2 linked regions of the Planctellipticum variicoloris genome follow. The protein of the gene in region 1 interacts with the protein of each later gene in a pairwise test. Links are inferred from orthologs where the notes say so. Each region holds a gene or a part of one and is shown on either strand. Other genes may lie near its edges. The genes, in order: SH412_RS24675 and lpdA.

Region 1 (6,011 bases):
ACATCAGCACTTCGACGCCACAAATAGGCCGGGGGTGAGTTGACAGGGTTTGCTGCCGTTGGCCTTCGATTTCCACCCCGGAAAACCGATCGAATCGAGGTCTCCCGGGCGCAGCTCACCGGCGAGGCTGGTTCAATCGTCGTCGTCGCGAGGATCCGCTGGGCGAGGGGTTCGCCACGACGTGGCATCAGCGTCTGATCAAGGCTGCGGCGGAGATCACGGTCAGCGCCCGCCGTGTGGGGGCCGGTTGAGCGCAAGTTGGCCGTCGACAGACGAGTACCGCTGGATCTCGCAGGCGGTGCTGGCCTGGCCGCGCAGCTCCTGACGCCTTCTCCCGTCGCGCGGCCGCGGACCTGACATCAGCTTCGACGTTCCCGGGGAGGGGGGGCTTCTGCGCGCCGCACAGATCGCCGTTCAATGGCCGCTTGCACCAGGGCCGAGCCGACGTCGAAGAACGAAAAACTGGAGAAGGGGGCAACGCAGCGTCACCCTCTCCTCCGGCTATTCCCTGCTCGCTATTCCCTTTTCGCTTCCAGCCACCCGCTACGGCCCGGAAACCGCCAATTCCGGCAGAGCCTTCTTCAGCTCTTCCACCCCGCTGCTCGTGAAGTTGATGCTGTTGCTCAGGTTCAGCTTCTTCAGTTTCTTGAAGCCGGCGACCGTCTTCAGAGCTTCGTTCGTGAGCTGCGTATCGGCCAGGTTGAGATCCTCCAGCTCCGTCAGACCGGACAGCCCCTTCAGCCCCTCGTCCGTGACCTGGGTGTTCTGCAGGCTGAGCGTTCGCAGCTTCTTCAGCCCGACGAGCGACTTGAGCCCTTCGTCCGACACGCCGGTCGACCAGAGCTTCAGAGTCTCCAGGTTGGTCAGCTTCTCCAGGTGCTTCATGCCGGAATCGCCGAAGATCCCTTCGCTGAGGTCCAGTTCCTTCAAACCGGTCAGGTCGGCGATATTCGCCAGGCCGTCGTCGCGGATCAGCGTATCCCGCAGCAGCAGCCGGTTGAGGTCTTTCATCTCCTTGACGATCGCAATCCCCTTGTTGCCGACCTGAGTTCGCACGAGCGAGAGAAACTTCAGCTTCTTGAGCGGGGCGAGGGCTTCCAGGCCGGCGTCTTTCAGACGAGTGTCGTCGAGTTCGAGCGCGGTCAGGTTCGTCAGCGTCTTGAGTTGTGCCAGACTGGCGTCGTCGAAACTGCCCCCCCAGAGATTCAGCTCGGTCAGCTTCGTGCACTGGCTGATCGGCTCGACCCCTTTGCTGGTGACCTTGCTTCCTTCCAGCTTGAGCGACGTCAGATTCGGAAACTTCTTGTTCAGGTCCGCCATCCCTGCATCGGACATGTTCGTGAACCGCAGGTCGAGCTGTCGCAGGTTCTTGAGGGCCGAGAGAGTGTCCAGCGCGGCGCTGGTGAAGTCCGTCCGACGTGCCAGCAGGTTCGTCAAGTTGCTGAAGCCGGCGACGATGGCGGCCCCTTCGTCGTTGACCTTCGTGTTGCGCAGTTCGAGAACGCGGATCTTCTTGAGTCCCGCGACCAGCTTGAAGGTCTCGTTGCTGACCCCCGGACCCGAGATCCGCAGCACCTCCACTTCAGGAAGACGCGCAATCTCCGTCAACAGCTCCGTGGCCTTGGCGGCGTCTTCCATCGAAACGTCGACCAGATCGACGGCCACAACCTGCTGATCTTTGTTGAGCTGGATTTGCGCCCCTGCATCCTTAAGCGTCTGAATGACGGCAGCATCATCCGGAGTTGCCGTCACGGCGGGGGCGACCTCGCCCTCCACCTTCTTCTCCGGAGCCGGCGCGGACGGGCAACCAACGAGACAGGACAGCATCAGCGCCCAGACGGGCAGCAACCGACGAAACATAAGAGTCAACCTTGCAGGCGAGAGTGAAAGCGGGCGATCCCGTCGAATCTATCAAGGTACCGGCGCGCCGGGGCGGACGCAAATCGCCGGCTTGTTCGCGCGAGGCTCAATTCTCCACTCACGGGTGGCCGGGGCTGGAGCGTCGTCGCGAAGCCCCGGGCTGAGATTGCGACCGAAGACCGGGGCTTCCCTTCGGTCCAGCCCCGGCCACCCCAAAAGTCTCTGCCGGCAACGCCGGTAGGCAACGGGACGCCTGCCGCGTAAACTGTTGGTCGGTCAGGAATGACGAATGGTCGCAAGGGAGTGAATCGCGTGTCCGCTGCGGATGATCTGACGCCGAGTCAGCGGGAAGCCGTCGAGCACTTCGAGGGACCGCTCCTGGTTCTGGCCGGCCCCGGATCGGGAAAGACTCGCGTCATCACCCGGCGGATCGCGCGGCTGATCGAGCGCGGCGTCGATCCGCGCGCCATCCTGGCCATCACGTTCACCAACAAAGCCTCCCGCGAGATGGCCGAACGGGTGCAGAAACTGCTCCCCGGTTCGCGCGTCTGGGTCAGCACCTTCCACAGGTTCTGCGCGCGGATGCTCCGCGAGCAGGGCCGGGCCGTCGGGCTGGAAGCCAATTTCTCGATCTTCGACACGTCCGAACAACACCAGCTCCTGAAGCAGGTGCTGCACGACCAGGACATCGACGCGACACACTTCCCGCCCGCCAAAGTGGGGCAGCGGATCAGTCAGGCCAAGAACGAACTGATCACTCCCGAACGCTATCGCGAGATGTATCAGGAACGGGTCGGCGACCACTTTCAATCGGTCGTCTCGCGCGTCTATCCCGAATATCAGAAGCGTTTGCTGGCCGCGAACGCCGTCGACTTCGACGACCTGCTGGTCCACATGGCGATTCTGCTGCAGCAGCACGAGGAACTGCGGCGGATGTGGGATCGGCGGTTCCGGTTCGTCCTCGTCGACGAGTACCAGGACACCAACCGGGCGCAGTATCAGATCGTCGCCCAGCTTTCGCAGGAGCTGCCGAATCTGTGCGCCACCGGCGATCCGGACCAGTCGATCTACGGCTGGCGCGGCGCCCAGATCGAAAACATCCTCCGCTTCGAACGGGACTTTCCGCAGGTCCGCGTCGTCCGACTGGAGGACAACTTCCGCAGTACGCCGGAGATCCTGCGGGCCGCCGACACGCTGATCGCCCACAACCGCCAGCGAAAGCACAAGACGCTGAAGTCGAACCGCCCGGCTGGCGCCCCGGTCGAGTTTCGCCGGTACGACGACGGCCGGCAGGAAGCGGATTCGATCGCCGCCGAGATCCACGACCTGGTCAAGTCCGGCCAGCGTCGCTGGTCGGACTTCGCAATCTTCTACCGGGTCAACGCGCTGTCCCGCTCGCTCGAAACGTCGCTGGCCCGGCGGAAGATTCCCTTCCAGCTCGCCGGCGGGGTGGCGTTCTACGAGCGTTCGGAAGTCAAGGACCTGCTGGCCTATCTGCGGCTGATCGAAAACCCGCAGGACCGGGCCGCGTTTCAGCGCGTGGTCAACGTCCCCACGCGTGGCATCGGCAAAACGTCGCTCGACCGGATGCTCCGCTGGTCCGATGAAGTGCAGATTCCCATGCTGGAAGTCGCCCGGAGCGCTGGCCGGATTCCCAAGCTCCCCAAGCGGGCCGCGGCAGCGCTGCGGCAGTTTGCCGACCTCATCGACGAACTGGCCCACGTCGCGCGAACGGGGCTGGTGGTCGATCTGCTGCAAGCCGTTCTGGCGCGGACCGGCTACGGGCATCACTGGACGGTGGATGCCTCCGAAGAGGACATGCAGCGGAAGTCGAACGTCGACGAACTGATCTCCGCCGCCCGGCAGTACGACGAACAGACCACCCGCGAGCCGGCGAATGACATTCCGGCGCTGACGGGTTTTCTCGAATCGGCGAGCCTGGCGCAGGATCTCGACAGCCTGGACGCGGAATCCGGAGCGGTGACCCTGATGACGCTGCACGCGGCGAAGGGACTGGAGTTTCCCTGCGTGTACCTCGTCGCCGTCGAGCAAAACCTCATCCCGCACGAGCGCTCGCTGCGGAATAACGATCCCTCGCAGCTCGAAGAAGAACGCCGGCTGCTGTTCGTCGGGATCACGCGGGCCGAGGAGAGTCTCGTCCTGACGCACACGCTCCGGCGGGAACTGCACGGCCGCAGCCTCAGCACGATTCCCAGCGACTTCTTCAACGAAGTCGATGCGATCCATCGCGACTGCGGCGGGACGGACTTTCCGCTGGACGACGTCGAAGAAGAACCGGCGCGGCCGCTGCGAGCCCGGGAGAAACTCCCGCCGGCGACAACCGTTGCTGACAAGGCCGACCGCCTCTCGGCCCTGCGGGCGGCGATGGGCGACGGCCGCCCTCTGTTGACCACGGGAGCAGCGCTGCAGAGCGGAGTGCTGCAGGCCGCGGAACTGCCGCAAGGCTTCGCTCTGGGGATGCAGGTCAGGCATCCGCGGTACGGCCTGGGAACGGTCGTCGAAGTCTCCGGGATGTCCCGGCACCGGACAGTAACGGTGGAGTTTGCCGCGGATGAGCGCCGGGAATCCTTCATCGCCGCCAAGTGCCCATTGCAGCCGGTGGGGCTGAGGTGAGGCAGGAGCGAATAGCGAGCAGGGAATAGCGAATAGCCGGAAGAAGAAGGCCGATCGCTTATCGCTGATCGCCAGAGAAGAAGCTCATGTTCCATGCCTCCTGCGCCCCGGAGGGGCGATAGATCCCTCCGGAACTGGACATCCCTCACTTCCTTCCCGCTGGTTCTGGCCGCACGCTACAGCAGCCTCACTCCTCCCCGAGCCGGCGTTTGAGACGGGCGATCTCCTGACGCAGCCGACGGTTCTCCTCGACGAGCGATTCCCGCTCCGGGGGAGCGGTGGCGGACTGGCGGACGATCCGGTCTTCGGTGAAGTAGACGCTCGCCAGCAGGCTGGTTTTGCAGTAGGCACTGTGCTCGTGACCTTCACGGTCGAGATACCGGATGGCATAAATCCGCTCCCGTTTCTCGCCATACCAGCCGGGTCCGAACGGCGACCAGCGCGCGGAAAGGAGTTCGCCGCCAAGCGACGCCACGTAGGCATTGATCCGGCTGTGGTCGAATACGCCGGCGCCGATCCGGATCGCCACCATGAGCGCGATCAGGACCGGCACGATCAGGAATGCGGTTTCCATAGCCCGAATGATTCACCCCGTTCCAGGACAACGGCGTCCCGCGGCGTAGAAGGTGTTGTCACATCAGCACTTCGACGCCACAAATAGGCCGGGGGTGAGTTGACAGGGTTTGCTGCCGTTGGCCTTCGATTTCCACCCCGGAAAACCGATCGAATCGAGGTCTCCCGGGCGCAGCTCACCGGCGAGGCTGGTTCAATCGTCGTCGTCGCGAGGATCCGCTGGGCGAGGGGTTCGCCACGACGTGGCATCAGCGTCTGATCAAGGCTGCGGCGGAGATCACGGTCAGCGCCCGCCGTGTGGGGGCCGGTTGAGCGCAAGTTGGCCGTCGACAGACGAGTACCGCTGGATCTCGCAGGCGGTGCTCGCCTGGCCGCGCAGCCCCTGACGCCTTCTCCAGTCGCGCTGCCATGGACCCGACATCAGCATTCGACGTTCCCGGGGAGGGGGGCGTTCTGCGCGCCGCCCGGCGCAGATCACCGTTCGATGGCCGCTTGCTCTCGGACCGAGCCGACGTCGAAATGATGAACTGCTTGATGAATCATGCGGGCTAAATCACCGACCGCGACTATGGCGCACTTTTGCAAGTGCCTGGGCAACAAGACGTTATAGCGAACAGACAGTTTCTGCTGCGAAAGCGTGAAAAAGCGAGCGGCATTCCAAATCCAGACACTGTCCGGCGTGCCTCACGATCGTAGCCGGCGATTTCGTCGAAGCCGTCCCTCGGTAGTCCGCGGTCCAGACGGCCGCTACCATACCCATCAATCTCTGGCGATCTTTCCAGGCGTCTCCAACCGCCGCCATTCCTCGGAGTCTGCAGCATGAAGTGTCGTTCGTGGGCTGTCTGGTCCCTCCTCGCCGGTAGCCTCGCCACGGGGCCGCTGACTGCCGCCGATACCGTCGACGGCAAGGTCTATACTCAGGTCCCGGAAGTTGTCGACGGTAA
Region 2 (5,929 bases), 4.9 Mb from region 1 along the record:
CAAGGAAATCGGCAAGCGGATCGTGCCGATCATTCCCGACGAAGCCCAGACCTTCGGCATGCACACGCTGTTTGCCCAGAACGGGATCTACTCCAGCAAAGGCCAGATGTATACCCCGGTCGACGCCGGGCAGATGGTCTACTATCGCGAGGCCCGCGATGGTCAGGTGCTGATGGAAGGGATCAACGAAGCGGGGGCGATGTCGTCGTTCGTCGCGGCGGGGACGGCGTACGCGAACGTCGGCATCAACATGGTGCCGTTCTACACGTATTATTCGATGTTCGGCTTCCAGCGGGTCGGCGATCTGATCTGGCTGGCGGGCGACTCCCGCTGCAAGGGCTTCCTCTGCGGGGGGACCTCCGGGCGGACGACGCTCAATGGGGAAGGCCTCCAGCACCAGGACGGCCACAGCCAGCTCATGGCGAGCAGCGTCCCGAACCTGCTGGCCTACGACCCCTGCTTCGGCTACGAGCTGGCGGTGATCATTCAGAATGGCATGGACCGGATGTACGGTCGCGGTGAAGACATCTTCTACTACCTGTCGGTCTACAACGAGTCCTTCGTGCAGCCGACGATGCCCGAAGGGGTCGAAGAAGGGATTCTGAAGGGGCTCTATCCGCTCGATCCGAAGCTGACCGCGAAGAAGCGGGGGGGACGTCCTCAGTTGATGGGGAGCGGCCCGATCCTGCGGGAGACGATTCGCGCTCAGACGATTCTGGCCGAAAAGTTCGGCGTGCAGGCCGACGTCTGGAGCATCACCAGCTTCAACGAATTGAAGCGGGACGCTCAGTCGACCGCCCGCTGGAACGCCCTGCATCCGGACCAGAAGCCGCGCACCAGTTACCTGGAATCGGCCGTGTCCGGCGTGAAGGGGCCGTTCATCGTTTCGAGCGAGAACGTGCAGCTCGTCGCGGAGCAGTTGCGGCCCTATATGCCGGGGCAGTACGTGGTTCTCGGCACGGACGGGTTCGGTCGGAGCGAGGCGCGCAGCACGCTGCGACGGCACTTCGAGATCGATGCGGAATGCGTGGCCTACTACGCCCTGCTGGCGCTGTCCCGCGAGGGGCAGTTCGATCCGCGCAAGCTGCCGCAGGCTCTGCGGGAACTGGGCGTCGATCCGGAAAAAGTCGACCCCGCGTTCGCCTGAAATCGTGTCGCGCCGTCGGGAGCGAGCTCCCGGCGGCGTCGATTGCAGACAGACTGTCAGCCGGCGTGAAGGCCGGAAGTTCGAGGCGGTTCACCGTCAGTCATGATGGAGCCGCCCCAGAGAAAATTGGGACGTCATGACGATTGAATTCAAACTGCCCGAACTGGCGGAGGGAATCGAGTCCGCCGACATTGCGGATATCCTCGTCGCCGCCGGAGATACGATTCAGGCCGACCAGGTCGTGATGGCTCTGGAAACCGACAAGGCCGTGATGGATCTCCGCTGCCCCCACGCGGGGAAGATTGGCAAGATCCTGGTCAAAGCCGGCGACACGGTCAAAGTCGGCCAGCCGATGCTGAGTATCGAGCCCTCGGGCGCCGCGGCGTCCAGCGTCAACGGCGGAGCGGCGAAAGCGGCTCCCGCCAAGGCGGCGCCCGTCGCGGCCTCTGTTGCCCGGGCCACTGCACCTGCTCCGGTCGCAGTCGCCTCCGTCGCCGGCCTGCCGATTCCTGCCGGCCCCGCCACCCGGCGACTGGCGCGAGAACTCGGCCTGAAGCTGGAAGCCCTGCGCGGCTCCGGCCCCGGCGGTCGAATCACTATGGAAGACGTCGCACGGGCGGCGGCCGGGAGCAGCTCGGGCGGCGGCGGCCTTGTCGCTCCGCCTCTCCCGGACTTCTCCAAGTTCGGCCCCGTCGAGCGGATCGCGTTTACCAAGCTGCAGAAGACGGCCGCCAACAACCTCAGCCTTGCCTGGCAGCTCATCCCCCACGTCACCCAGCACGACCTGGCCGACATCACCGAGACCGAAGCCACCCGTCGGCGGTTCCAGGAATCGGTCGGCAAGAGCGGCGTGAAGGTCACCATGACCGCGGTCGCTATCAAAGCGGCGGTGGCCTGCCTCAAGGCGTTCCCGAATTTCAATGCGAGCTACGATTCGGCGAAGGCCGAAGTCGTGTTGAAGCAGTATTACAACATCGGCGTCGCCGTCGACACCCCCAACGGCCTGGTCGTCCCGGTCCTCCGCGACTGCGACAAAAAGACGATCCTGCAGATCGCGACCGAGCTGGGCGAGATCGCCGAGAAGGCCCGCAACGGCAAGCTCGAGATCAAGGACATGATGGGGGGGACGTTTACCATTACCAATCTGGGAGGGATCGGCGGGACGTCCTTCACGCCGATCGTCAACTACCCGGAAGTCGCCATCCTGGGGATGTCCCGCAGCCAGCAGCAATTGCAGCTCGTCGACGGCGAAGTCCAGAGCCGGCTGATGCTGCCGCTGTCACTCTCTTACGATCATCGCGTGGTCAACGGCGCCGACGCCGCCCGCTTCATCGTCAAGCTGAGCGGGCTGTTTTCCGACGCCTTCCGCCTGCTGGTCGAATGCTGATCGGTTGGTGCCGAGGCTGCTGAGCGGCTAGAATTTCCTGGAGCCCGCGGGTTGCGATCCGCGGGCTCCTTCGCTGAATCGCCCGATCAATGCTCCTTGCTGAGAACAGAGTTTCCATGGCAGACATCCAGGCTCAACTGCTGGTCCTCGGTGGCGGTCCCGGCGGATATCCCGCCGCGTTTGAAGCCGCCGATCACGGGTTGAAAGTCGTCATGATCAACGACGACGAACGACCGGGCGGCGTCTGCCTCAACCGCGGCTGCATCCCGTCGAAGGCGCTCCTGCACGTCGCCAAGCTGATCAACGAAAGCAGCGAAGCCTCCGACTGGGGACTGACCTTCGCCAAGCCCAAAATCGACCTGAACAAGCTGCGAGACTGGAAGAACGCCGTCGTCGGCAAGCTGTCGGGAGGCGTCGGCGAGCTGTGCAAGGCGCGCGGCGTCGAACTGATTCCCGGCCGCGGCACCTTCATCAACGATCATCTGCTGGAAGTGAAGACCCGCGCCGGCAAGACGCTGACGGTCGAATTCGAGAAGTGCATCATCGCCACTGGGTCGACGCCCGCCGTGCCGCCGGTCTTTCAGATCGGCGATCCGCGCGTGATGGATTCGACCGGCGCGCTCGAACTGGCGGACATCCCCGGCAGCCTGCTGGTCGTCGGCGGCGGGTACATCGGCCTGGAAATGGGGAGCGTCTACGCCGCCCTGGGCTCGAAGGTCACCGTTGTCGAACTGACCGGCGGACTGCTGCCGGGTGCGGACCGCGATCTCGTCCGCCCGCTGCAGAAGCGGCTGGAATCGCACTTGGAAGCGATTCATCTCAACACGAAGGTCGAGGCTCTCGCGGCCGCGAAGAACGGTATCACCGCCACCCTCGCAGGCGAAGGAGTCGCCCCCAAGCAGACCTTCGACCGCGTCCTGATTTCGATTGGACGACGCCCGACCAGCAAGGGTTTCGGCCTGGAGAACACCGGCGTCGAAGTCGACGAGAAGGGCTTCATCAAGGTCGACGCCCAGCGCCGGACCAACGTGCCCCACCTGTTCGCCATCGGCGATGTCGCCGGCGAACCGATGCTCGCCCATAAGGCGACCCGCGAAGCCAAGGTCGCGGCCGAAGCGATTCTGGGGCAGCCCTCCGCTTTCGACAATACCGCGATTCCCGCCGTGGTTTTCACCGATCCGGAAATTGCCTGGGTCGGCCTGATGGAGCCCGAGGCCAAGGCCCGCGGACGTGATGTCAAAGTGGTCAAATTCCCCTGGGCCGCCTCAGGCCGGGCGATGACCCTGGCGCGGACGGAAGGGCTCACGAAGCTGGTGCTGGATCCCGCCACGGAACGGGTGCTGGGCATCGGCATCGTCGGCCCCGGCGCCGGCGAGATGATCGCGGAGGCCGCCCTGGCGGTCGAAACCGCAGCCGTCGCCCGCGACCTGGCGGAAACGATCCACGCCCACCCGACGCTGTCGGAAACCCTGATGGAAGCCGCAGAAGCCAGCTACGGCCAGGCGACGCACTTCTATCGCCCGAAGCGATGACGGACTCACGAAGTCTTCATCGCCGGGTGGACCATCGGCTATTGTGGCTGCTCGTCACCGGTCACTTGCAACAGCCCCCGCTGCAACACGAGGGGCGGGCCGGATTCGAAGCGTACGTCTGAGATCCAGTGCGCTGTTGGATAGATACGCAGTTCGTAAACGTATTCGCCCGGTGGATGATTCCCGAGGGCGAAGAACGTATATCCGCAGAGGTTCCCCTTAGTCAGCGGAGGGATCTTCTTCGGAGAACCCGAGTATCCCGCCGATACCGGCCACGTCTTCATGTTTCCGACCGCCAGCGGGGTAGGCTTGGGGGAGCCTTTCTTGACCACGGTCGCTTGCCGTGGCGAAATCTGCTGACGGTAGCGAATGCACGGCATTTCAACCGTGTTCCGTTCCGTTCCACGCCAGCCGCGCGGAATGACGGCCAATGTCATCGGCCAATACACCGTTTCCGTCAGCTCGCGGTCGGCGAATATCTGTCCGGGGAGATTGTTTGGCGTCACATCGACGTTGGCATAGAACCCGGTACGCTGGAGAAGCGTCACCACGTCGCCGATCGGTTCACCGCTTTCCAGCCGCGTGAAGGTGAATTGCTTTACGTAGGGAGCCGGGTTGGCCGGCAAGATCGGAGGCGGCTGGCGCGTCCACCAATACAGGCCCAATAACGCGGCGATCAGCAGCGCCGCGCCAATCACCATCCAACGCCAGTGTCGATTCTGTTTCACGTTTTCAGTGACCCGGAAAGGCCGCGACTGACTCATTTCCGTTTCGCGTCCCCAAGGCCCGCCAGACGCCCAGGTCGATTCCATCGGCGACAAAACGGACGCTGCCATCCGCGACAAGCACGTTGACGCCACCCGCATGCAGACTCGACGCGGGCATCAGGATGAGATCGACATCCACATCGAAGTCTTCGGGTCCGTTGTAGCATCCGGTCTGATTCGGAGCGAGAATGTGGTCATAACCGTACGACAAACGGTAGTTCATCGCGTTCGCGCCAAAGTGCAAAGGATATGTTGTCGTGCGATGATTGCGACAGTTCTCAGCCGCCAGATCCTCCTCCCCGCGCCCTGAGTATCGTGTTTCCGTCCACCACAAGAACCGCCGCGGTTCTCGATCCATGATCTCTGCGGTCCACGGCCCTCCCTTCAACGGCCGGACCAGTCGTTCCGCCATGGCGACTGTGTTCGACAGCCCGTCCGAAACGTCGCTGGGACGAGTATCCCGAGTCCGCGAATTTCGAAAGCCATTCATCGGCTCGAAGATCCGGAAGTGTATCCCGTCATTGAAGAAATAACTGGAGTCGCCCACAGCCATATTGGAAGTGACGATTGCATCTTCCGGGCACGCCAAAGTGGGGACTTGAAAATTCTCCGGAACTCTCTGCTCTAGAAGTGCCGTTCGCACGGCGGCCGCGTCCAAGTGCGGCAAGAGGCGATAGTACGCAGGTTCTGGTTTTTGCGACGTGGGAAACACACCTGTGCTTTCTGCGATCGACGCGATCCCGATGCCGATCTGCCGCAGATGATTCTGGCAAGTGGCTCGGCGCGATGCCCGGCGGCTCTGTTGAACCGCCGGGATCAGCAAGGCCGCAAGCAGACCCAGAATGCCTGCGACCACCAGCACTTCAATGATGGTGACGCCACTTCGGTCACAGCATCGATCACTACGAGTGTTTTGCATTCCGGCTCCGCCTTTCATGCATTCAAGTTCTGGAACTGCTCATTCTTCCGGCGCCGAGCTAGTGAAGAAGTAGGTCCAAGCTCCGCCGCCATACCGGTACTCGACTTGGTACATAACCGTCGCATCCTCGTCGGCAGGAAATATTAACTCATTAATCCTCCATTTGTAGAACCAGCC

Evidence for each region.
Region 2: the proteins of SH412_RS24675 (region 1) and lpdA interact in binary tests that used the Escherichia coli proteins (3 or more experiments, as listed by UniProt). The link is inferred for Planctellipticum variicoloris from one-to-one orthologs.

Annotation. Positions count from the first base shown.
Region 1 is NZ_CP130886.1:6,308,705-6,314,715, reverse strand. The notes cover bases 1,818-4,833. They hold SH412_RS24675 (ATP-dependent helicase), read left to right. Parts: upstream 1,818-2,172; coding sequence 2,173-4,494; downstream 4,495-4,833. Other genes in these bases: SH412_RS24670 (hypothetical protein), read right to left, coding at 4,682-4,833; SH412_RS24680 (leucine-rich repeat domain-containing protein), read right to left, coding at 1,818-1,860. Outside these bases: more of SH412_RS24680, read right to left, coding at 544-1,817; more of SH412_RS24670, read right to left, coding at 4,834-5,068; SH412_RS24665 (c-type cytochrome), read left to right, coding at 5,887-6,011. UniProt on the Escherichia coli protein: A helicase with DNA-dependent ATPase activity. Unwinds DNA duplexes with 3'-5' polarity. Translocates on single-stranded DNA with 3'-5' polarity. Initiates unwinding more efficiently from a nicked substrate than double-stranded DNA.
Region 2 is NZ_CP130886.1:1,386,864-1,392,792, forward strand. The notes cover bases 1,925-4,858. They hold lpdA (dihydrolipoyl dehydrogenase), read left to right. Parts: upstream 1,925-2,650; coding sequence 2,651-4,066; downstream 4,067-4,858. Other genes in these bases: SH412_RS05480 (2-oxo acid dehydrogenase subunit E2), read left to right, coding at 1,925-2,534; SH412_RS05490 (hypothetical protein), read right to left, coding at 4,105-4,830; SH412_RS05495 (DUF1559 family PulG-like putative transporter), read right to left, coding at 4,799-4,858. In the rest of the region: aceE (pyruvate dehydrogenase (acetyl-transferring), homodimeric type), read left to right, coding at 1-1,147; more of SH412_RS05480, read left to right, coding at 1,284-1,924; more of SH412_RS05495, read right to left, coding at 4,859-5,770; SH412_RS05500 (hypothetical protein), read right to left, coding at 5,792-5,929. UniProt on the Escherichia coli protein: Lipoamide dehydrogenase is a component of the glycine cleavage system as well as of the alpha-ketoacid dehydrogenase complexes.